2 regions of the Mycobacterium sp. NGS54 genome follow, and region 2 is predicted to be linked to the other one. Evidence: predicted binding sites of a transcription regulator. Region 2 holds the regulator's gene; the other holds the start of a gene.
The links. The regulator LexA, encoded in region 2, represses DNA repair genes until DNA is damaged. The targets are predictions, from matches to a motif close to CGAACANNTGTTCG.
Positions count from the first base shown of each region.

Region 1: AC5Y5E_RS03485 (error-prone DNA polymerase) is a predicted target of LexA. The motif match lies at 6,743-6,756, and genes of this name have one in related genera.

Region 1 covers NZ_JCALCS010000001.1:705,488-716,371, forward strand. The annotation lists gene AC5Y5E_RS03450 (sensor histidine kinase) at 1-125, opposite strand, end outside; gene AC5Y5E_RS03455 (class I SAM-dependent methyltransferase) at 416-1,021, opposite strand; gene AC5Y5E_RS03460 (tRNA (cytidine(34)-2'-O)-methyltransferase) at 1,064-1,528, shown strand; gene AC5Y5E_RS03465 (YciI family protein) at 1,559-1,885, shown strand; gene AC5Y5E_RS03470 (nitroreductase family protein) at 1,887-2,531, opposite strand; gene AC5Y5E_RS03475 (TIGR03667 family PPOX class F420-dependent oxidoreductase) at 2,555-2,965, shown strand; gene AC5Y5E_RS03480 (hypothetical protein) at 2,978-3,319, opposite strand; gene AC5Y5E_RS03485 (error-prone DNA polymerase) at 3,446-6,727, opposite strand; gene AC5Y5E_RS03490 (wax ester/triacylglycerol synthase domain-containing protein) at 6,897-8,222, shown strand; gene otsB (trehalose-phosphatase) at 8,264-9,376, shown strand; gene AC5Y5E_RS03500 (MaoC family dehydratase) at 9,385-10,269, opposite strand; gene AC5Y5E_RS03505 (histidine phosphatase family protein) at 10,352-10,884, shown strand, end outside.
Region 2 covers NZ_JCALCS010000002.1:687,809-698,692, forward strand. The annotation lists gene AC5Y5E_RS08005 (trypsin-like serine peptidase) at 1-680, opposite strand, end outside; gene AC5Y5E_RS08010 (proteasome assembly chaperone family protein) at 896-1,867, shown strand; gene AC5Y5E_RS08015 (alpha/beta fold hydrolase) at 1,914-2,945, shown strand; gene AC5Y5E_RS08020 (PhzF family phenazine biosynthesis protein) at 2,979-3,674, shown strand; gene AC5Y5E_RS08025 (peroxynitrite isomerase) at 3,677-4,162, opposite strand; gene nrdR (transcriptional regulator NrdR) at 4,173-4,652, opposite strand; gene AC5Y5E_RS08035 (LysM peptidoglycan-binding domain-containing protein) at 4,719-5,213, opposite strand; gene lexA (transcriptional repressor LexA) at 5,517-6,203, shown strand; gene AC5Y5E_RS08045 (LGFP repeat-containing protein) at 6,212-8,425, opposite strand; gene AC5Y5E_RS08050 (acyl-CoA dehydrogenase family protein) at 8,806-9,966, opposite strand; gene hflX (GTPase HflX) at 10,067-10,884, opposite strand, start outside.

The DNA.
Region 1 (10,884 bases), on a different contig from region 2:
AGCACCTTGTAGCGCACGGGCCAGTTGCCCAACGACCAGGCCGGCGGGCGTTTGGCCCGCGGCCCGTCGGCTTGCGTGTATTCCGGCGCGACCGCCTCGGCCGCGTGGGCCGGGCGGGTGAACATGGTCACGTGCTTGCGGCCGCGCGACGGGCCGCTGCGCTGATTGTCAGCGCTCGGTGAAACGAGAGGCTCATGAGACTTCCTGCTTAATTCCGCCTACCCCACGCAGTCGGCGCCAGCGATAAACACCTGGCAATCCGACGAGTATGACAGCCCGCGGCCGAGGTCTCCACAATTCCTACTGAGTAGGCAGAGCCCTCCAAGGTGTGCCCGCGCGCGGGGACGCAAGTCTGGCAAACAATTTGGCTTTGTCATGATCCGTCCGGGCGGCAACGGCCACCGGCACACAGGACCTAAGACGGCCGAAGGAGCGCGACGAGGAAATCGGACTCGTCGGTGAACGGTCGCAGATCCCAGGTGGACAGGAGCAGATCTTGCGCGAACCCGGCAGCTGCCGCGTCGTCGAGAAACTGGCCGAACTCGTACCCGCGGCCGGCGCCCAAGCCGATCACCGCTCGACCGCCGTCGGTGACATGCGCACGCAGCCGGCCCAGCACCTGGGCTCGGGTACTCGGTGCAAGGAACGCCATCACGTTGCCGGCCGACATGATGACATCGAACGGCTCGGCGATTCCGCGTGCGGGCAGGTCGAGTTCGGCGAGGTCGCCGACAAGCCAGCGCGGCCCGGGATGGTCGTGCTCGGCTGCCTCGATGAGCACCGGGTCGACGTCGACACCGACCACCCGGTGACCGGCCGCGGCCAAATAACCGCCCAACCGGCCGGGGCCGCAACCCGCATCAAGGATGTGGGCGCCGCGGGGCGCCATCGCGTCCACGAGGCGGGCCTCGCCGAGCAGGTCGTCACCGGCGCGTGCCATGGCACGGAAGCGCTCGACATACCAGTGCGAGTGTCCGGGATCCGCCGCCACCTTCTGCATCCAGATGCTCTGCTCGACCATGCCAGCATTATCCGAGCGAAGACCCCGGGCAGGATGGCGTGTGTGTTCAAGATGCTGTTTGTCACCCCCCGCATCGCCCCCAACACCGGCAACGCCATTCGGACGGCGGCCGCCACCGGCGCCGAACTGCACCTGGTCGAGCCACTGGGATTCGACCTGACCGAGCCGAAGCTGCGCCGCGCCGGGCTGGACTATCACGACCTGGCGTCGGTCACCGTGCACCCGTCGCTGCGCGCCGCGTGGGACGCGCTGGCGCCGGCGCGGGTGGTCGCCTTCACCGCGCACGCGACCACGTCGTTCGCCGACGTCGACTACGAGGCCGGCGACGTGCTGATGTTCGGGCCCGAACCCGACGGGCTGGACGCGACGACCCTGGCCGACCCGCACGTCACCCGGCAGGTGCGCATCCCGATGCTGGCCGGCCGGCGCTCGCTGAACCTGTCGAACGCGGCCGCGATCGCCGTCTACGAGGCCTGGCGGCAGAACGGATACGCCGGGGCGCGATGAATTCCCGGCCGCGCGCGAGTCAGCCTTGATATGGCTACCTTCATCACGATCGGTTACGGGGACGCGGCGGGGTACGACCGCGTCAGCGACGAATGCAAAGCGGCCGCGCACGCGCGCGACGACGAATTGGGTGCGGCCGGGGCGCTGATCGGCATCGCCGGACGCCCCGTTCAGGTGCGCAATCCGGAGGGCTCGGGCGTGCGAACCGACCCCGGGCCGTACCTGCAGTCGGCGCTGCCGATCGCCGGGTTCGCGGTCCTGGAGGCCGAGAACCTCGACGCGGCGATCGAGCGGGTGAGCCAAACCCCGTGCGCGGTCGCGCACGGGGTCGTCGAAGTCTGGCCGCTTTCGGGCTGACCTACCAGGCGTTCCAGTGCGTGAGCTGCTCGGCGGGCAGGCGCTTGGCCGGCCGGAAGTCGGTGCCCTTGGTGTAGGCGATTGGGAACAGCCCACCCTGGCTGAATTTGTCGAACGGGATGCCGAGCACCTCGGCGGCCTGTTTTTCGCCGTCGCGCAGCAGGTGCAGCGTCGTCCAGCAGGAGCCCAGGCCCCGCGACCGCAGCGCCAGGCAGAAGCTCCACACCGCAGGAAACAGCGACGCCCAGAACGACACGCCGCCCAGCGGCGTCTTGTCCTCGCGGCCCTCGATGCACGGGATCATCAGCACCGGCGCCTCGTGCATGTGCTCGGCGAGATAGGTCGCCGAATCGCGGACCTTGCCCATCCGCTCGCCGCGGGTGTCGCCCTCGGCGTACTGGGCTCCCGGCGCGGCAAGGTAGCCGCGGGCGTTGGCCAGGTAGATCTCGCCGATCGCCTTCTTCTTCTCGGCGTCCTCGACGAACACCCACTGCCAGCCCTGCGAGTTGGACCCGGTGGGCGCCTGCAGGGCCAGGTCCAGGCATTCCATCAGCACCTCGCGGCCGACCGGCTTGTCGAAGTCGAGCCGCTTGCGGACCGAGCGGGTGGTGGTGAGGACTTCGTCGACGGACAGGTTGAGGGTCATGTGTGGAGACTACATTCGGCATCATGAGCGTCGAACTGACACAAGAGGTTTCCGACAGGCTGACATCGGATCGGTACGGCTGGCTGACCACCGTCGCGAAATCGGGGCAGCCGGTGCCGCGGCTGATCTGGTTCTACTTCGACGGCGCCAAGCTGACGGTCTATTCCACGCCAGGGGCGGCCAAGGTCGCCCACATCAAGGCGCACCCCGAGGTGAGCCTGAACCTGGACTCCGACGGCAACGGCGGCGGAATCATCGTCATCGGTGGCATTGCGGAGGTCGACGCCACCGACGTCGACTGCCGAGACGACGCGCCGTACTGGGCTAAGTACCGCGAGGCCGCGGCGAGCTTCGGCCTGACCGACTCGCTGGGCGCCTACAGCACCCGGCTGAAGATCACGCCGACGAAGGTGTGGACGACGCCGACGGCCTGAGCCTGGGGTCGGCTAGGGGGGCGGCGGCGGGCCGTCGGGCGGAATCGCCCCGCCGCAGCCACCGGGCGGCGGCGGCCCCGGCAGGGGTTCGTCGCCGCCGACGCAGTCGTAATAAAATTGCGGGCCGACAATCCAGGTTTTCATCCACTGGTGCCAAAACGACCCGTCGGGATACTTCTCGCCGTCGCAGACGGCCAAATTGCCGTACCCCCATCGACCCCCCGGGCAGAAGCCCTTCGTCATGTCCGGCTGGTGCGGGTCGGGCGGATCGGCGCTGGCCACCGCGGGAGAAAGAACCAGCGCCGCAGCGCAACCCAATATCGCCGCGCCGCGCCGAACGAGCGTGAATTTCATTTCGACTCCCTTGACGCATTGAATCAATACAGCCGATTTTTCGAATAGCTTACGACGCGGCGGATTTGCTATGTGCTTTTCCGCGCAAAAGCGGCGACCGCCAAAACCGCGCCGCCAGTGCACGGCTCAGCGGAAGTCGCGCGACTTCGACCCCACCGCCAGGGTGATGCGGCCCAGCCGCTCGGCGACGACGGTGATGGCGCCGCTGGCGTTTTGCACCTGCCCGCGGATCAGCAGCGCGGGCGCGGTGTTGGCCAGCTTGCGGTGTCGCGCCCACACCCCCGGCGTGCAGAGCACGTTGACCATCCCGGTCTCGTCCTCGAGGTTGATAAACGTCACCCCCTGGGCCGTGCCGGGCCGCTGCCGATGGGTCACCGCGCCGGCGATCAGCACGCGGTCGCCATCGGGCACCGATCCCAGCGCGTCGGCGGGCACCACGCCCATCGCGTCGAGGTCCTCCCGCAGGAACTGTGTCGGGTAGCTGTCCGGGGAGATGCCGGTGGCCCACACGTCGGCGGCGGCCAGCTCCAGCTCGCTCATTCCCGGCAGCGCGGGGATGTGCGACGACGAGCCCACGCCGGGCAATCGGTCCGGCCGTTGGGTGGCCGCGGCCCCGGCCGCCCACAGCCCCTCGCGCCGGGACATGGAAAAGCAGCCCAGCGCCCCGGCCGTGGCCAGCGCCTCGGTCTGCGGCACGGACAGCTGCAGCCGGGTGGTCAGATCGAGCAGGGATGCGAAGGGGCCGTTGGCCTTTCGTTCGTCGACCAGCCGCTCGGCGAGGTCGTCGCCGATGTGGCGGACGGCGCCCAGGCCGAGCCGCACCTCCGTCCCCGCGTTTTCGAGGGTGGCGTGCGCCAGGCTGGCGTTGACGTCGGGGCCGTGCACCGTGACGCCGTGCCGGCGCGCGTCGGCCACCAGCGACTGCGGCGCGTAGAAGCCCATCGGCTGCGCGCGCAGCAGCGCCGCGCAGAACGCCGCCGGGTGGTGCAGCTTGAACCACGACGAGTAGAACACCAGCGACGCGAAGGACAGCGCGTGGCTTTCGGGAAAGCCGAAATTGGCGAAGGCCTCCAGCTTTTCGTACGTCCGGTCGATCACGTCGTCGGGGGCGCCGTGCAGTTCGCGCATGCCGTCGTAGAACCGGCCGCGCAGCCGTCGCATCCGCTCGGTCGAGCGCTTGGAGCCCATGGCGCGCCGCAGCTGGTCGGCCTCGGCGGCGGAAAAGCCGGCGCAGTCGACGGCCAGCTGCATCAGCTGTTCCTGAAAGAGTGGCACCCCCAGCGTCTTTCGCAGCGCGGATTCCATGGATGGGTGGTCGTAGACGACCGGGTCGACGCCGTTGCGCCGCCGGATGTAGGGGTGCACCGACCCGCCCTGGATGGGCCCGGGGCGGATCAGCGCGACCTCCACCACCAGGTCGTAGAACACCCGCGGCCGCAGCCTGGGCAACGTGGCCATCTGCGCCCGCGACTCCACCTGGAACACGCCGACGGAGTCGGCGCGGCACAGCATCTCGTACACCGCTTCTTCGGAGAGGTCGAGGCGGGCCAGGTCGACCCGGATGCCCTTGTGCTCGGCGACCAGGTCGATGGCGTAGTGCAGCGCCGAGAGCATGCCCAGCCCGAGCAGGTCGAACTTCACCAAACCGATTGCCGCGCAGTCGTCTTTGTCCCACTGCAGGACGCTGCGGTTCTCCATGCGCGCCCACTCCACCGGGCACACGTCGGCGATCGGGCGGTCGCAGATCACCATGCCGCCGGAGTGGATGCCCATGTGCCGCGGCAGGTTCCGGATCTGGTTGGCCAGGTCGATCACCTGCGGCGGGATGTCCTCGATATCGGGCGAGTCGACGAGCCCGTTCCAGTGGCTGATCTGCTTGCTCCACGCGTCCTGCTGCCCCTGCGAGAAGCCGAGGGCGCGGGCCATGTCGCGGACCGCGATCCGGCCCCGGTAGGTGATGACGTTGGCGACCTGGGCGGCGTAGTCGCGGCCGTACTTGTCGTAGACGTACTGGATGACCTGCTCGCGCTGGTCGGACTCGATGTCCATGTCGATGTCGGGTGGCCCGTCGCGGGCCGGCGACAGGAAGCGCTCGAACAGCAGCTCGTTGGCCACCGGGTCGACCGCGGTGACGCCCAGGGCGTAGCAGACCGCGGAATTGGCCGCCGATCCCCTGCCCTGGCACAGGATGTTGTTGCACCGGCAGAACCGGGCGATGTCGTGCACCACCAGGAAGTAGCCCGGAAAGCTCAGGTGTGCAATGACTTTCAGCTCGTGCTCGATCTGGGCGTAGGCGCGCGGCGCCGATTCGGGAAGCCCGTAGCGTTCGCGCGCGCCCGCCATGGTCAGCTGCCGCAGCCAGCTGTCCTCGGTGTGCCCGTCGGGCACGTCGAACGGCGGCAGCCGGGGCGCGATGAGCGCCAGCCCGAACGCGCATTGCTCGCCGAGTTCGGCGGCGGCCGTCACCACGTCAGGCCGCTGCGCGAACAGCCGGGCCATCTCCTCGCCGGAGCGCAGGTGCTCACCGCCCAGCGGGGCCAGCCACCCGGCGGCCGAATCCAGGGACTCCCGGGCCCGGATGGCGCCCATCGCCATGGCCAGCCGGCCGCGCGACGGGTGGGCGAAGTGCGCCCCGGTGGTGGCGACGACGCCGACGCCGAAACGCGGCGCGATCCCGGCCAGCGCCGCATTGCGTTCGTCGTCGAGCGGGTGGCCGCGCCGGGTCAGCTCGACGCTGACCCGGTGCGCGCCGAACCGGTCCACCAGGTCGGCCAGCGCCCGCTCCGCGGCCTCCGGACCGCCATCGGAAAGCGCCTGGCGCACATGGCCTTTGCGGCATCCGGTCAGGATGTGCCAGTGCCCCCCGGCGGCCTCGGTCAGCGCGTCGATGTCGTAGCGCGGTTTGCCCTTCTCCCCGCCGGCCAGGTGCGCCGCGGCCAGTTGGCGCGACAGCCGTCGGTACCCCTCCGGGCCGCGGGCCAGCACCAGCAGGTGCGGGCCGGGCGGGTCGGGCGTCTCGGTGCGCGCGCCCGGCCCCAGCGAGAGTTCGGCGCCGAAGACGGTGTTCAGGTCGAGTTCGGCGGCCGCCTCGGCGAACCGCACCGCCCCGTACAGGCCGTCGTGGTCGGTCAGCGCCAGGGCGCGCAGGCCCAGCCGGGCGGCCTCCTCCACCATCTCCTCGGGGGTGCTGGCTCCGTCGAGGAAGCTGAACGCCGAATGCGCGTGCAGCTCGGCATAGGCAACGGACGAGCGGGCCGGCCGGGTGTCGTCGGGCGGCCGGTACGTCCCCCGCTTGCGCGACAGCGGGGCGTCCTCCGGGGGGTCCGCCGGCGCACCGGCGTGGCGCGGCTTGCCGTCGAGCACCCGCTCCATTTCCGCCCAGCTCGGCGGCCCGTTAAACCAACCCACGTTCGAGAGTCTACTCGAATGTATGTTCGATTTAACCCGTGCTCGTGACATCGGTTGTTAAACGGATCTTCAACTCCTAAACAAGGTCTTAACGCTGCGGGGCCTACCGGGCATAACCCGCCGCGCAGATACTGGTACGGGTGCAGAAAATCGAGGGCGGGGACTGAGCATGGCGCAGGTGAAGACACTGGACACGGCGTTCCCCGATCAGCATGCCAGCCTGGCGATCGGGGCGGTCGCCATCGTCGACGGGGCCGCCCCTGACGACGAATTGCTAAAAGAGGTCCTGGCGCAACGGCTTCCGTCGATACCGCGATGCACGCAGTTGCTGCGAACCCAGACCTTCGAGTGGATCGACTGCCCGGGACTCGATTTCGCCCATCACGTGCGCCGCGTGGTGGTTCGGCGCCCGGGCGATGACGCAGAACTGTCCCGGGCCATCGCCCAGGCCCTGGAGCGTCCCCTCGACCTGGACCGCCCGCTGTGGGAGTGCTGGGTCATCGAGGGCCTGAGGGGAAATCGGTGGGCGATCTTGATGAAGGTCCACCACTGGCTGGCCGACGGCCACTCAGCCGCCCACCTGCTCACCCGGCTTTGCGACGACGCCGACGGGGACACGTTCGCCACCCACGCCGGTGCGAAAGGGGTTTCGCCGGCGCAGAACCCCAAGCGCGGCTGGGCCGACGCCCTGGGGCGGGCCTCGGGGCTGGCGGACACGATCGTCGGGGCGGTGTGGCCGGCGGCCGGGCCCTCGGTCGGCCCCGTGACCACGATGCGTAAGTACGGCACCGTGCGGGTGCCGCGCGCCGACGTCGACCGCGTGTGCCGCAAATTCGGGGTGACCGTCAACGACGTTGCGCTGGCGGCCATCACCGAGGGCTTCCGCACCGTCCTGCTGGGCCGCGGCGAGCAACCGCGGGCCGACTCGCTGCGCACCCTGATGCCGATGCCGATGCGCTCGGCCATGCTGCCGTACCTGCCCGTCGAGCATGAGGACCCCGTCCAGCTGCTGCGGGCGGTGCAGCACCAGTGCAAGACCAAGAAAACCGACGAGCCCGGCCTCGGCGACCTGGTGGAGTCGGCGATCAACTTACTGCCGACGATGTTGCGCAGCAACGTGATACAGCTGCTGGCGCGGCTTCCGCAACGCGCGATCGTGACGCTGGCGACCAACGCGCCCGGACCTCGCCACCAGCTGCGGCTGATGGGCCGGACCCTCGAGCGCTTCCTGCCGATTCCCCCGACCGCCGTGCGGCTGAGCACCGGGGTCGGCGTGCTCAGCTACGGCGACGAAGTGGTGTTCGGCATCACCGGCGAATACGACGCCGCCGCCGACGTCAGGCAGCTGGCCGCCGGCATCGAACTGGGTGTGGCGCGGCTGGTGGCGCTGAGCCAGGACTCCGTGTTGCTGTTCAGCAAGGACCGTCGGCGCAGGCGCACGGCCCGCGCGTTTCCCAGCCCGTCGCAGCGGGCGCACCCGTCCTCGCTCCGCTGACCCGGGCCCCGCGACCCCCGTCAGCGTGAGAGGGTGGGTCGGTGCCCACATTGGAGCCGGCCACCATCGACCCCCGCCGCCACGACGCCGTGCTGTTCGACGCCGCGCTGGGCGCCACGGAGTCACTGGTGGGGCCACTGCGGGAGGTCGGCGTCGGCACCGGCGTCTTCCCGCCGGGCAATCAGCCCCTGAGTGACGCGGTGCGGCCGGGCCGGAGCGTCGTCGTCGCCACCGACCCGGCGGTCGTCCGGGCCGCGCGCGAGCGCGGATTCGCGTTGGTCATCGGTGTCGGCCCCGCGGGTGATGGCGACGCGGTCGTCGCCCACCTCGGCCAGATCACCGTGCGGACCGGGGACCGCCGGATGTCCGAGCTGCCGGACGCTCGGGAGGCCCTCGGCACCCTGGCCGACCGCAGCCCGGCCGTGTTCTACGACTTCGACGGCACGCTGTCCGAGATCGTCAACGACCCGGACGCGGCCAGGCCCGTCGCCGGCGCGGTCGGGGCGCTGCAAAAGCTGGCCGCGCAGTGCCCGGTCGCGGTGCTGTCCGGGCGCGACCTCGCCGACGTGACCAAGCGCCTCGGCGTGCCCGGCATCTGGTACGCGGGCAGCCACGGTTTCGAGCTGACCGCGCCCGACGGGACGCACCACCAAAACGAGGACGCGGCGGCGGCCGTGCCGGTGCTCGAGGAGGCGGCCGCCGAACTACGCGACAAACTCGGATCGATTCCCGGTGTTGTGGTGGAGCACAAGCGGTTTGGCGTCGCCGTGCACTACCGCAACGCCGCCCGCGACCGCGTCGGCGAGGTGGCCGCAGCGGTGCGCGAAGCGGGTCGGCGCGACGCGCTTCGGGTGACAACCGGCCGCGAAGTGATCGAGCTGCGCCCCGACATGGACTGGGACAAGGGCAAGACGCTTCGCTGGGTGCTGGAGCACTTGCGCCAGGCCGAGTCCGGGCCCCTGGTGCCGGTCTACCTGGGCGACGACATCACCGACGAGGACGCGTTCGACGCCGTCAGCGACGACGGAATCCCAATCCTGGTGCGCCACGACGAGGACGGTGACCGCGCCACCGCCGCACGATTCGCACTGGACACTCCCGCGCAGGCCGCCGAGTTCACCGACGAACTGGCGCGGCGGCTGGGCGGAACGTAGCCCGTCAGCTAGCCCTGCGCGTACTCCGCGGCGCCGTCGTCGAGCACCACGCGCGCGTCGGAGCCGTCCGAGGCGCCTTGGGCGCCGGAAGCTTCCGTGCGGAACACGGCCTTGCCCGGCTCCGTGCGCCAGATCAGCGTGGTCAGCGTCTCGCCGGGAAACACCGGCGAGCTGAACCGCGCGTCGATCGAAGTGACGTTGGCGGCCACGCCCTTGCCCAGCTCGGCGACCAGCGCCCGGCCCGCCACCCCGTAACTGCAGAGCCCGTGCAGGATCGGCTTGGGGAAACCGGCCAGCTCCCGAGCGAACCACGGGTCGCTGTGCAGCGGGTTGCGGTCACCGGAGAGCCGATAGATCAGGGCCTGATCCTCGCGGGTGGGCAGCGGAATCCGGGCGTCCGGCTCGCGGTCCGGGATCTCCGGCGCTACCGGCCGCTGACCCGGCACTCCCCCGAACCCACCAGCGCCCCGGACGACGAACGTCGTCGACGTTTCGGCGATCAGCTTTCCCGAGTCCGGGTCGGTGCCGCGACCGCGCAACATCACGACCGCGTTCTTGCCCTCGCCCTTGTCCTGAATGTCGGTGACCGCGGAGACCACCGAGAGCTTCCCCGCCGGCGGCAGCGGCGCGTGCAACCGGACACCCTGCGACCCGTGCAGGAGCATGGCCCAGTTGAACGTTCCGATCTTGCCGGCCGCCCCGAAGGCCGGAGAGCAGATCACCGCGTACGTGGGCAGCACCTGCTGGGCGATGTCGTGGCTGTTCTCGGTCGTGAAGGACAGATCGTCGATGCCGCACCCGACGCCGAGCGCATACAGCATCGTGTCCTTATCGGTCCATTCGAACAACGTCGGATCGCTCACCGCGCCGACGGCACTCGGGTCAATGGCCATGCGAGTCTCCTTTCGAGGATTTTCTGCACCTAACCATCGCAAACCCTTCCCCCGGGCACCGTCGGCAGGGCAGGCTATCGACATGCGCAAGGGGAGCATGTTCCGGAAAGCCTTCACCGTGCTCGCCGCGGTGATGATCGTCGGCGCCTGCGGCGGATCACCACAGGTGCGCAGCATCACGATCACGTTCATCCGGCATGCCCAGTCGGAGGCCAACGCCAGCGGAATCATCGACACCAGCGTGCCGGGTCCCGGCCTGAGCCCCGACGGCAAGTCCCAGGCCGAGCAGGTCGCGCACCAGCTTGGCCGCGAGCACTACGACGCCGTCTACGCCTCGACCATGGCGAGGGCCCAGCAAACCGCCGCGCCGTTGGCCGCCGAACTCGGCAAGCAGGTCGAGGTGCTGCAGGGCATCCAGGAGATCAACGCCGGCTGGTTCGAGGGCAAGCCGATCTCGATGGATCCCACTACTTACCTGCTGGCGCCGGCGGACTGGCTTGCCGGCGACACCCAGAACAGCATCCCCGGGTCGATCTCCGGCAAGGAGTTCAACGACCGGTTCACCGCCGCCATTCAGAAGGTCTACGACAGCGGCCACAGCAAACCGGTGGTGTT
Region 2 (10,884 bases):
CCGGTGAGCGTGGTGCCGCTCACCCACGGCGCGCCGCTGGTGCCGTCCACCAGCCCCTCGCACGCCAGCGACGGAAAACCGGTGTCGTTGAGCGACGTGCTGGCCTGGCAGCCGATCGGCGAGCCGCCCACCCCGGCCGCGTACCCGAGCACGGTGACACGGCTACCGGGAGGCGGCGCGACGCCCAGCGTCAGCGCCAGCCCGACGTACGACTCGACCGAGGCGCCGGCGTTGTTGCTGACCCGCGCGATCGCGTAGTCCGCGTGCGGATCCTTGCCGGCGATCCAGCGCGGGTCGAGGTAGACGGCGTCGGCCTTCCACACATCGGTGGGAGCGGGCGCGCCGTCACCGGCGAGGCCGGGAACGAAGGTCATCTTGGCGGCACCGGCCAGGCAGTGCGCCGCGGTGATCATCAGATTGCCGGTGGCCGAATGGATGACGGAACCCGTGCAGACGTGCAGGGGGCCGTCGTTGATGAAGATCGCGCCGACCCGCCGGTCCGGGTCCACCGGACCCGCGACCGCCTTCTGCTGGGGCTGGCTGAGCCGCTGGACCAGCGGCCCGGTGGCCACGGGAACGGACACGACCGGGCGCGCCGCAGGCTCGGCCGGCCGGGTGCACGACGTCAACAACGTCAGCAGGCCGACCCCCGAGCACAGCAACAGCGTCCGTATGCGCATTTCGTGTCCATCATGCCTGACCACGGGGTGTCGAGCAGACCACATCCCTTCCCCGCGCGCCGCCGTGTTTGCCGGCCGACATGCGGATCCGGTTCGCGGGTTGGCGAGTTCCGGGGTGAAGACTGCAGGGTGTTAGCTGTTGCATTGTTGGTGCCCGCCGATTCGGGGGACACTGGTCAGGGCATGCTGGAAAAGCCCCCGAAAGGAGGAACCCGATGGCCCACGATCAAAACCACGGCGACAAGTACGACCAGCCTGGACAGTCCGGCATGTACGAGCTGGAATTCCCGGCGCCCCAGTTGTCGGCGGCCGACGGCCGTGGCCCGGTTTTGGTGCACGCCTTGGAGGGTTTCTCCGACGCCGGCCACGCGATACGGCTGGCCGCCACCCACCTGAAGGCCGCGCTGGACACCGAGCTGGTCGCGTCGTTCGCGATCGACGAATTGCTGGATTACCGCTCGCGGCGGCCGCTGATGACGTTCAAGACCGATCACTTCACCAACTACGACGACCCGGAGCTGAGCCTGTACGCCCTGCGCGACAGCGTCGGCACCCCGTTTCTGCTGCTGGCCGGCATGGAACCGGACCTGAAGTGGGAGCGTTTCATCACCGCGGTGCGCCTGCTGGCCGACCGGCTGGGCGTGCGGCGCACGATCGGCCTGGGCACCGTCCCGATGGCGGTCCCGCACACGCGGCCGATCACGATGACGGCGCATTCCAACGACAAGGAACTGATCGCCGATTTCCAGCCGTGGATCTCGGAGATCCAGGTCCCCGGCAGCGCGTCCAACCTGCTGGAATATCGGATGGCCCAACACGGGCACGAGGTCGTCGGCTTCACCGTGCACGTCCCGCACTACCTGACGCAGACCGACTATCCGGCCGCCGCGCAGGCGCTGCTCGAGCAGGTGGCCAAGAGCGGATCGCTGGAGCTTCCGCTGTCGGCGCTGACCGAGGCCGCGGCGGAGATTCGCGCCAAGATCGACGAGCAGGTGCAGGCGAGCGCGGAGGTGGCTCAAGTGGTGGCCGCGCTCGAGCGCCAGTACGATGCGTTCATCGACGCTCAGGAGAACAGATCGTTACTAACCCACGACGAGGATCTCCCCAGCGGCGACGAGCTTGGCGCAGAGTTCGAGCGATTCCTTGCCCAGCAGGCGGAGAAGAAGAACGACGACGACCAGGCGTGAGGTTTCGAAACGCCCATAGCCCGGGCCGACACCAAGGTTGGCGGAGATGACCGAGCGGAAGCGCAAGAGCAACCTTCGCCCAGTGCGTGAAGTCACCGCGCCCACGCTCGAGTTCCGCACCATCCACGGCTACCAGCGGGCCTACCGGATCGCCGGTTCCGGGCCGGCGATCTTGCTGCTCCACGGCATCGGCGACAACTCCACCACCTGGAACACGGTGCAGGCCAAGCTCGCACAGCGATTCACGGTCATCGCCCCCGACCTGCTGGGCCACGGCAAATCCGACAAACCGCGCGCCGACTACTCGGCGGCCGCCTACGCGAACGGGATGCGCGACCTGCTGTCCGTGCTCGACATCGAGCGGGTGACGATCATCGGCCATTCGCTGGGCGGCGGGGTGGCCATGCAATTCGCCTACCAGTTCCCGCATTTGGTCGACCGGCTGATCCTGGTCGCCGCGGGCGGCGTCACCAAGGATGTCAACGTCGTCTTCCGGCTGGCGTCGTTGCCGATGGGCAGCGAGGCGCTGGCGCTGTTGCGGTTGCCCCTGGTGCTACCGGCGGTTCAGCTGGCGGGGAAGCTGGCGGGGCTGGCGATCGGGTCGACCGCGCTGGGCCACGACCTGCCCAACGTGCTGCGCATCCTCGACGACCTGCCGGAGCCGACGGCCTCGGCGGCGTTCAGCCGCACCCTGCGGGCGGTGGTGGACTGGCGCGGGCAGATCGTGACGATGCTGGATCGATGTTATTTGACCGAGGCCATCCCCGTGCAGATCGTCTGGGGCACCAAGGATGTGGTGGTCCCAGTCCGGCACGCCTGGATGGCGCACGCGGCGATGCCCGGCTCCCGGCTCGAGATTTTCGAAGGCTCGGGCCACTTTCCGTTCCACGACGACCCGGCGCGCTTCATCGATGTCGTCGAGCGCTTCATCGACACCACCGAGCCCTCCCAATACGACCAGGGCGCCCTTCGCCAGTTGCTCCGCACCGGGGGCGGCGCGAACACGGTCACCGGCCCGGCCGACACCCGCGTCGCCGTCCTGAACGCCATGGGCTCCGACGAACGCAGCGCCACCTGATAATCCCTTTGACCCGGGCCGTACAGTCGGGACATGGGCATCGACGTGACGGTGTTGCGCGTCTTCACCGACTCGGACGGGAATTTCGGTAACCGGCTCGGTGTGGTCTTGGAACGCTCGGGCGCTCGGGTGGCACCGGCGGACCGGCAGCGGCTGGCGACCCAATTGGGCTACGCCGAAACGGTATTCATCGATCTCCCGGCCGCCGGCTCGGCCACCGCGCACATGCGGATCTTCACGCCGCGCGCCGAGCTGCCGTTCGCCGGGCACCCGACCGTCGGCGCGGCGTGGTGGCTACACGACAACGGTTGGCCGATCAAGACGCTGCAGGTGCCGGCGGGGCTCGTGCAGGTGAGCTACCGGGACGACGTGATCGGCGTCAGCGCCCGCTCGGAATGGGCGCCGGAAGTGGCGATCCACGAATTCGATTCGGCCGACGACGTTCTCGCCGCCGACCCCGCGGATTTTCCGGACGACGCCGCGCACTACCTGTGGGCGTGGGTCGATCAAGCCGCCGGGGCTTTGCGCACGCGCGGGTTCTTCGCGAACCTCGGCGTGCCGGAGGACGAGGCGACCGGCTCGGCGGCGATGCGGCTCACCGACTACCTCAGCCGCGACCTGCGCATCACCCAGGGCAAGGGCTCGGTCATCGAAACCGCGTGGAACGCGGAGGGCTGGGTCGGGGTGGCCGGGCGCGTCGTCAACGACGGCGTCCGACAGGTCGATTGAGTTCAGGGCTGGCGGTGCAGCACGGCCACCAGGTGGTCCTGCAGGGGTTGTCCCACGCCACCCATGCGCAGCGTGTAGGACAGCTCGTCGCCGTCGATGCGCAGCGAACGGCCAAGGGCGGTCACTTCTTTGGCGCTCGGGGCCAGCCCGATCGCGGTGCTGGACAGCTCCACGTCGATGCGGCCGCCGGTCAGCGTGTACGTGCCGGTCTCGATCTCGGTGATGCCGTTCGGGTGGGCGACGATCAGCTCGACGGCGCCCGGGCGGGGCACGCGGAAATATCCCGTTTCGCCGTGCAAGGGCCTGCCGTCGGCCACCGCCTTGGTCTTTTGCGAGTAGGTCAGGAACGGCTTGCCGACGTGGGCGAACACGACTTCCTCGACATACTCGAACGGCTGGATGGTCGGGTAGAAGCCTGAGCCGCGGCCGGCCCAGGTCCCCAGCAGCGGTGCCAGCGCCTCCAGATCGGGATGCAAGTCAGGCGGCATGACCGCTAGCCTAGCGAGTGGCCGGCTCCGGATCCGTCGGCGCGTTGCGGTGCGCGCGCAGCGCCTCGATCTCGCGCTCGAAGTCCTCGGCGGACGAAAACGACCGGTACACCGAGGCGAACCGCAGGTAAGCCACCTCGTCGAGGTCGCGCAGCGGGCCGAGGATGGCCAGGCCGACCTCGTGGCTGGGCACCTCCGGCGACCCGGCGGCGCGCACCGTGTCTTCGACTTGCTGGGCAAGCAGATTCAGCGCGTCGTCGTCGACCTGGCGGCCCTGGCAGGCCCGCCGAACGCCGCTGACCACCTTCTCCCTACTGAAGGGCTCAGTGACGCCGCTGCGTTTGACCACGGCCAACACCGCCGTCTCGACGGTGGTGAAGCGCCGCCCGCACTCGGGGCACGACCGGCGGCGCCGGATCGCCTGGCCCTCATCGGTTTCCCGCGAGTCGATCACCCGGGAATCCGGATGGCGGCAGAACGGACAGTGCATGACCGCTCCTTCGCCGTGCTCACCTGCGGGCCCGCAGAACACTCCGAGCGTACCCGCTTCGCGGGCTCAGCCGACCGGTGCGATCAGCGTCTGGCCCGCGGCCAGCGCGGGCGAGTTCAGGTCGTTGAGCTCGCGGATGCGATCGGCGACCTGGCGGGCCGGCGCGTCGGGCGCCACCCGGTGAGCGACGTCCTGCAGCGACTCGCCGGGCTCAACCCGCACGACGGCCAACCGATCGGGCACCGCGGCGGCCGATCCCGGCGAGTCGCCGTTGACCGCCTGCCCGAAGTTGGCGACCAGGCCCAGCCACAGCGTGATGACCCCGGCGACCAGCGCCAGCCCCAGCGTCGTCGCCAACGTGACGGGACGCCGGCGGTGCGGGGCGACCGACATCGCGACGCCGGTGCCGTGGTAGCGCAGCGGCGCGCCCGCCGGCCTCGCCGGGCCGGGGCGGCGGGAACGGGTCAGGCCGTCCCGGCCGGGACGAAGCGCCGGCACCGGTCCGTTGACCGGGCGCCGAACGCTGCTGGTACGCGGCGAGACGGTGTAGGTGATTGTCATCTTGCGTTCCTCCGGTCAGGTTGTTCTCGCTCGTGTGTTCGACTATATCGCTCGTGTGTTCGATATCCGAACATTTGAGCGAAGCGTGTCGAGCAAGCAAAACGCTAGACCGCACCACCGACAAATTCGGATGCGCGACCTCTGACATGCAGCACAGGTACCCATTCCTCGCGAAAGTTACACGCATGTGATTCAGCAGCTATAGGGTCTTGACGCCCCTGCCCTAAGGGTCTTTCGACCCCCGGCGACACGCCAGTCGAACACATGTTTGATTCTTGGCCGCCCTCCCGCTACATTCGGTGCATGAGCGACAGCAACGACACTCCCTCGATCGGCTCATCCGTTGATTCATCGCTGACCGAACGGCAGCGCACCATCCTGAACGTCATCCGCGAGTCGGTCACCAGCCGCGGCTACCCGCCGAGCATCAGGGAAATCGGCGACGCCGTCGGCCTGACGTCGACGTCGTCGGTGGCCCACCAGCTGCGCACCCTGGAGCGCAAGGGCTACCTGCGCCGCGACCCGAACCGGCCGCGGGCCGTGGACGTGCGCGGCAGCGAGGAGACCACCGAGGCGGCGCCCGTCACCGACGTCGCCGGTTCGGACGCGTTGCCCGAACCCAGTTACGTCCCGGTGCTTGGGCGCATCGCGGCCGGTGGGCCGATCCTCGCCGAGGAGGCCGTCGAGGACGTCTTCCCGCTGCCCCGTGAGCTGGTCGGCGAGGGCACGCTGTTCCTGCTCAAGGTGGTGGGCGACTCGATGGTCGAGGCCGCGATCTGCGACGGCGACTGGGTGGTGGTGCGCCAGCAGCACGTCGCCGACAACGGTGACATCGTCGCCGCCATGATCGACGGCGAGGCCACCGTGAAGACGTTCAAGCGCGCGGGCGGTCAGGTGTGGCTGATGCCGCACAACCCGGCGTTCGATCCGATACCGGGCAACGACGCGACCGTGCTCGGCAAGGTCGTCACGGTGATCCGCAAGGTCTAGCGACCTGCTCAGTCGGCCTTGATGAAGCCGTTGGTCTGCGCGACTTCCTCACTGGCCAACCAGATTTCGGCCAGCGTGTCGTGGTAGAGCGCGCTGCCCGGGGTGTAATACAGCCCGGAACGGGCGCTGGCCTTGATCGGGTAACCGTCCGGCGCCTGGTAAGGATCGTCCAGCGGCAGGTGGATCGTCGGGCGGCCGCCGACGACGGGCGCGGCTGGCGCCCCTACGGCCGCGTCGGGGGCCGATTCCGGCGGCTCCTCCTCGTCCGTCTCCGCGTGGTGGCGCCCGGCTCGGGCGCCCGCGCCGGCGGCTAGCGCCTCCGCGGCCGCCGCGGCGTCGGCGGCGTCGACATCCTCGGGTTCGGCCTCCAGGTAGTCGGTGTCCGGTTCCCCGGCGACCGGCACGTCGCCGATGTACGCGGCCTCCGGAGGGGTGCGCGGAACCGCGACGTCCGGATAGCCGGGGTCGGCGTACTCGTCCTCCTCGTAGCCGGTCACGTATTCGGTGCCCGGGTAGTCGGCATCCTCACCGGCGACTTCGGGGTAACCGGCCTCCGCCTCGGGGACGTCGTCGTAGCCGGCCTCCGCCAGCCCGGCTCCCGAGACGAGCGGGATGGAATCGGTGTCCACCGCGTCGGGGTCCTCGTCCTCCTCGAAGGCCCCGGCGTCAGCCAGGCGCGTCCAGCTGACTCGCGGCGCCGGCCCGGCGTCGTCCGGCGGCTCATGCTCGGGTGACTCCGCGCCGAGCGGGGCGTAGTCGGGGGAAAGCTCGGCGTCGTCGTGGCCCCAGTGCCCGTCGGCGGGGGCCTCGTAGCCGGCGGCGACCAAGTCGCGCTCGGACTCGTAGGTTGCGGTGTCGCCGGCGCGGCGCCGACGCCGACGCCGGCGCCAGGCGAAGGCCAGCAGCACCGCCAGCAGGATCAGCACCAGCACCGGGATCGCGGCGAGCAGCCACCACCACTGCCAGGTGAACTTCTTGGCGTGCGAGGGCATCGCCACGGTGCTCGGCTGGTTCTGCCCGGACACCTGCAGGCCGGACAGCAAGGGGGCCAGGTTCGACGGGTCGGTGGCGAAGGAGTTCTTCGCCCGGTTCCAGGAGATCTTGCCGCCGGTGAACTGCTGCGAAATCACGTCGCCGTCCACCGCCTGGTCGCCGACCGGGGCGCCCAGCTTGCCGCTGGGCCCGCGCAGCTTGTCCCACGCGGCCTTCATCGCGCCGCGCACGACGAACGCGCCGTGATCGGAGGTCCAGAAGATCACCGGCCGATCGGCGGCGGCGAACGTGGCGATCCGGCTGGACGGCCCGATGCCGCCGTCGGCCTCGTTGGCGGTGGGGAAACCGAGGTCGCTGCCGGCCGGGCCGCCCAGCGACTCGTACTTGGCGAGGATGTCGGTCTCGAGTGCGTTCGCGCCGGTGGCCGGGTTGAAGAACACCTTGCCGCCGGCGAAGTTCTGGGCGACCCCGTCACCGCCGATCGGATACGACCCGCCCTGCTTGGCGCCCAGCGGGCCACCGGCCCCGCCGGCCGCGCGCCAGGCCATGTTGATGGCCGCGTTGGGATCGATGGCCACCTGCAGGCCCTTGAGCTGGTCGGCCAGCGCCGCCGGGTTGGTGGTGAACTCCTTGGACTTCCGGTTCCAGGAGATCTCGCCGCCGCTGAACTTCTGGGAGGTGACCTCACCGGCGTAGCTTTCGTCGCCGACCGGCGCCCCGAGCACGCCGCCGGAGCTGCCGAGCTTGTCCCAGGCGGCGTTCAGCGCGCCGCGCACCACGAACGCGCCGTGGTCGGACGTCCAGAAGATCACCGGCTTGTCGCTGGCGGAGAAGGTGGCCACGCGGCTGTCCGGTCCGGCCAGGCCGGGCACCTCGTTGATAGTGGGGAATCCCAGATCGCTGCCGGCGGGGCCGCCGAGCGACTCGTATTTGTCCAGGATGGGCCCGTAAACGAACTTGGCGCCGGTGTCGGTGGTGTAGAACATCTTGCCGCCGTCGAAGTCCAGCGCGAATCCGTCGCCGGCGGGGTACACGTCGCCCTTGCGGGGGCCGAGCGGTGAGGTGTCGCCGCCGGCCTTCTCCCAGGCGGCCATCATGGCGGCCTCCGCGTCGCCGATAGGAGACGCCGAAGCGGCGGGGGCCAGCAGTGCGGCCGCCGTCACCATGGTCGCCACGCCGACCAGCGCGCGCCCGATCAGCTTGCGCATTCGACCTCTCTGCCCGTTCACCAAGCCTCCCAGGCCCGTATACCTGGCCCTGCCGCACCTGCGGACCCGTGACGCACCGCGTTTTCGCCGGGCTCGCATAACTTTGCCCTTGCCGGGGAGAAATGCGAAGTCAAATTACAAAAATTGCGAAAACGGAGACCGCGCCGATGTCGAAATGATGCGAGACCATGCCCGTACCGCGACCGACCACGGCTTCCGGCGCCGGGATCGCCCGCGTGGCGATGTGTGACTACGCACTCGGTATACGAGAAACACATGTGCCGACGGTACGTGAGGCCATTAGCTGGTGGTCAATCTACCCGGCCAATAGACCAATTGAGCCATTCGTCGGGGCCAACCCGGTGCCCGCGCCTGTAGTCCTTGCGCGGCAACCGGATTGCTCAGACGCCGAGGCTGCGGCCGATGATCTCCTTCATGATCTCGGTCGTGCCGCCGTAGATCGTCTGCACCCGCGCGTCGAGATAGGCTCGGGCGACGGGATATTCGCGCATGTAGCCGTAGCCGCCGTGCAGCTGCAGGCAGCGGTCTATCAGGTGCACCTGCTTCTCGGTGGAATACCACTTGGCCATCGCGGCCTGCTCGGCCGTCAGCTTCCCGTCCAGGTGCAGGCGGACGAATTCGTCGACCATGATGCGCACCACGGTGGCCTCGGTGGCCAGCTCGGCGAGCAGGAACCGGCTGTTCTGGAAACTGCCGATGGGCTTGCCAAAGGCCTTGCGCTCCTTGGTGTATTGCAGCGTCTGCTCCAGCACGCCTTCCATCGCCGCCGCGGCCATGACCGCGATGTTGATCCGTTCCTGCGGCAGGTTCTGCATGAGGTAGATGAACCCCATGCCCTCCTCGCCGAGCAGGTTCTCGGCCGGCACCTTGACGTCGCTGAACGACAGCTCGGCGGTGTCCTGCGCGTCCAGGCCGATCTTGTCCAGGTGGCGGCCCCGTTCGAAGCCCTCCATGCCGCGCTCGACGGCCAGCAGGCTGAAACCTTGCGCGCCCTTCTCGGGATCGGTCTGGGCGACCACGATCACCAGGTCGGAGTTGATCCCGTTGGTAATGAACGTCTTTGACCCGTTCAGCACGTAGTGATCGCCCTGCTTGACCGCGCGGGTCTTGATGCCCTGCAGGTCGCTGCCCGTTCCCGGCTCGGTCATCGCGATCGCCGTGATCATCTCCCCGGTGCAGAACTTGGGCAGCCAGCGCTGCTTCTGCTCTTCGTTGGCCAGCTTCAGCAGGTACGGCGCGATGATGTCGTTGTGTAGCCCGAAGCCGATCCCGCTGTAGCGCCCGAGGGTGGTCTCCTCGGTGATGATCGTGTTGTAGCGGAAGTCGGGGTTGCCGCCGCCGCCGTATTCCTCGGGCACGGCCATCCCCAGGAAGCCCTGCTTGCCGGCCTCGAGCCACACGCCGCGGTCGACGATCTTCGCCTTCTCCCATTCGTCGTGGTAGGGCGCCACGTGGCGATCGAGGAACGCGCGATAGGACTCTCGGAACAAATCGTGCTCGGGCTCGAAAAGAGTGCGCTCGTACTTGATGGCACCGCTCATGGATGACCTCCGCTGACCTCCGATGGGACTCTGCCGCCCAAGATATACCAACCAGCCGGTTGGTCGGCGCCGGGTGCGGTCTCGGCGCGCAGGTGGCGGGCTAGTCGGCGGAGAACTCGCGCAGGCTGGCGGCCAGCGCGACGGGAACGCGGGCGCGGATGCGGGTGCCGTCGGCGTTGTGCTCCTCCTGCTGGACGCGCCCGCCGGCGTGCAGCCGGGCGACCAGGTCGCCGCGGTCGTACGGGATCACGACGTCGACGGCGGTGTCGGTGGGGGCCGCCAGTTCGGTCATCCGCCGCCGCAGGTCATCGATGCCCTCGCCGGTGTGCGCGGACACGAACACCGCCCCGGGCAGCGCGTGCCGGAGCTTGGCCAGCGTCAGGTCGCTCGCGGCGTCCACCTTGTTGACCACCAGCAGCTCGGGCGGCGTGTCGCCATGATGGTCGGCGACGACTTCCGAGATCACCTGGCGGACCGCGTTGATCTGGGCGATCGGGTTGACGTCGGACCCGTCCACCACATGCACCAGCAGGTCGGCGTCGACGACCTCCTCCAGGGTGGAGCGGAACGCCTCGACCAGCTGGGTGGGCAGGTGCCGAACGAAGCCGACGGTGTCCGTGAGCACCGCGGGCCGGCCGTCCGCCAGTTCGGCGCGCCGGGTGGTGGGTTCGAGGGTGGCGAACAGCGCGTCCTGCACCAGCACCCCGGCCCCGGTCAGCGCGTTGAGCAGGCTGGATTTGCCGGCGTTGGTGTATCCGACGATGGCGATCGACGGGACGTCGCTCGCCAGCCGGCGGCTGCGCTGGGTGTCGCGGGCCTGCTTCATGTCCTTGATCTCGCGGCGCAGCTTGCTCATCCGTTCGCGGATGCGGCGGCGGTCGGTCTCGATCTTGGTCTCACCGGGACCGCGCAGCCCCA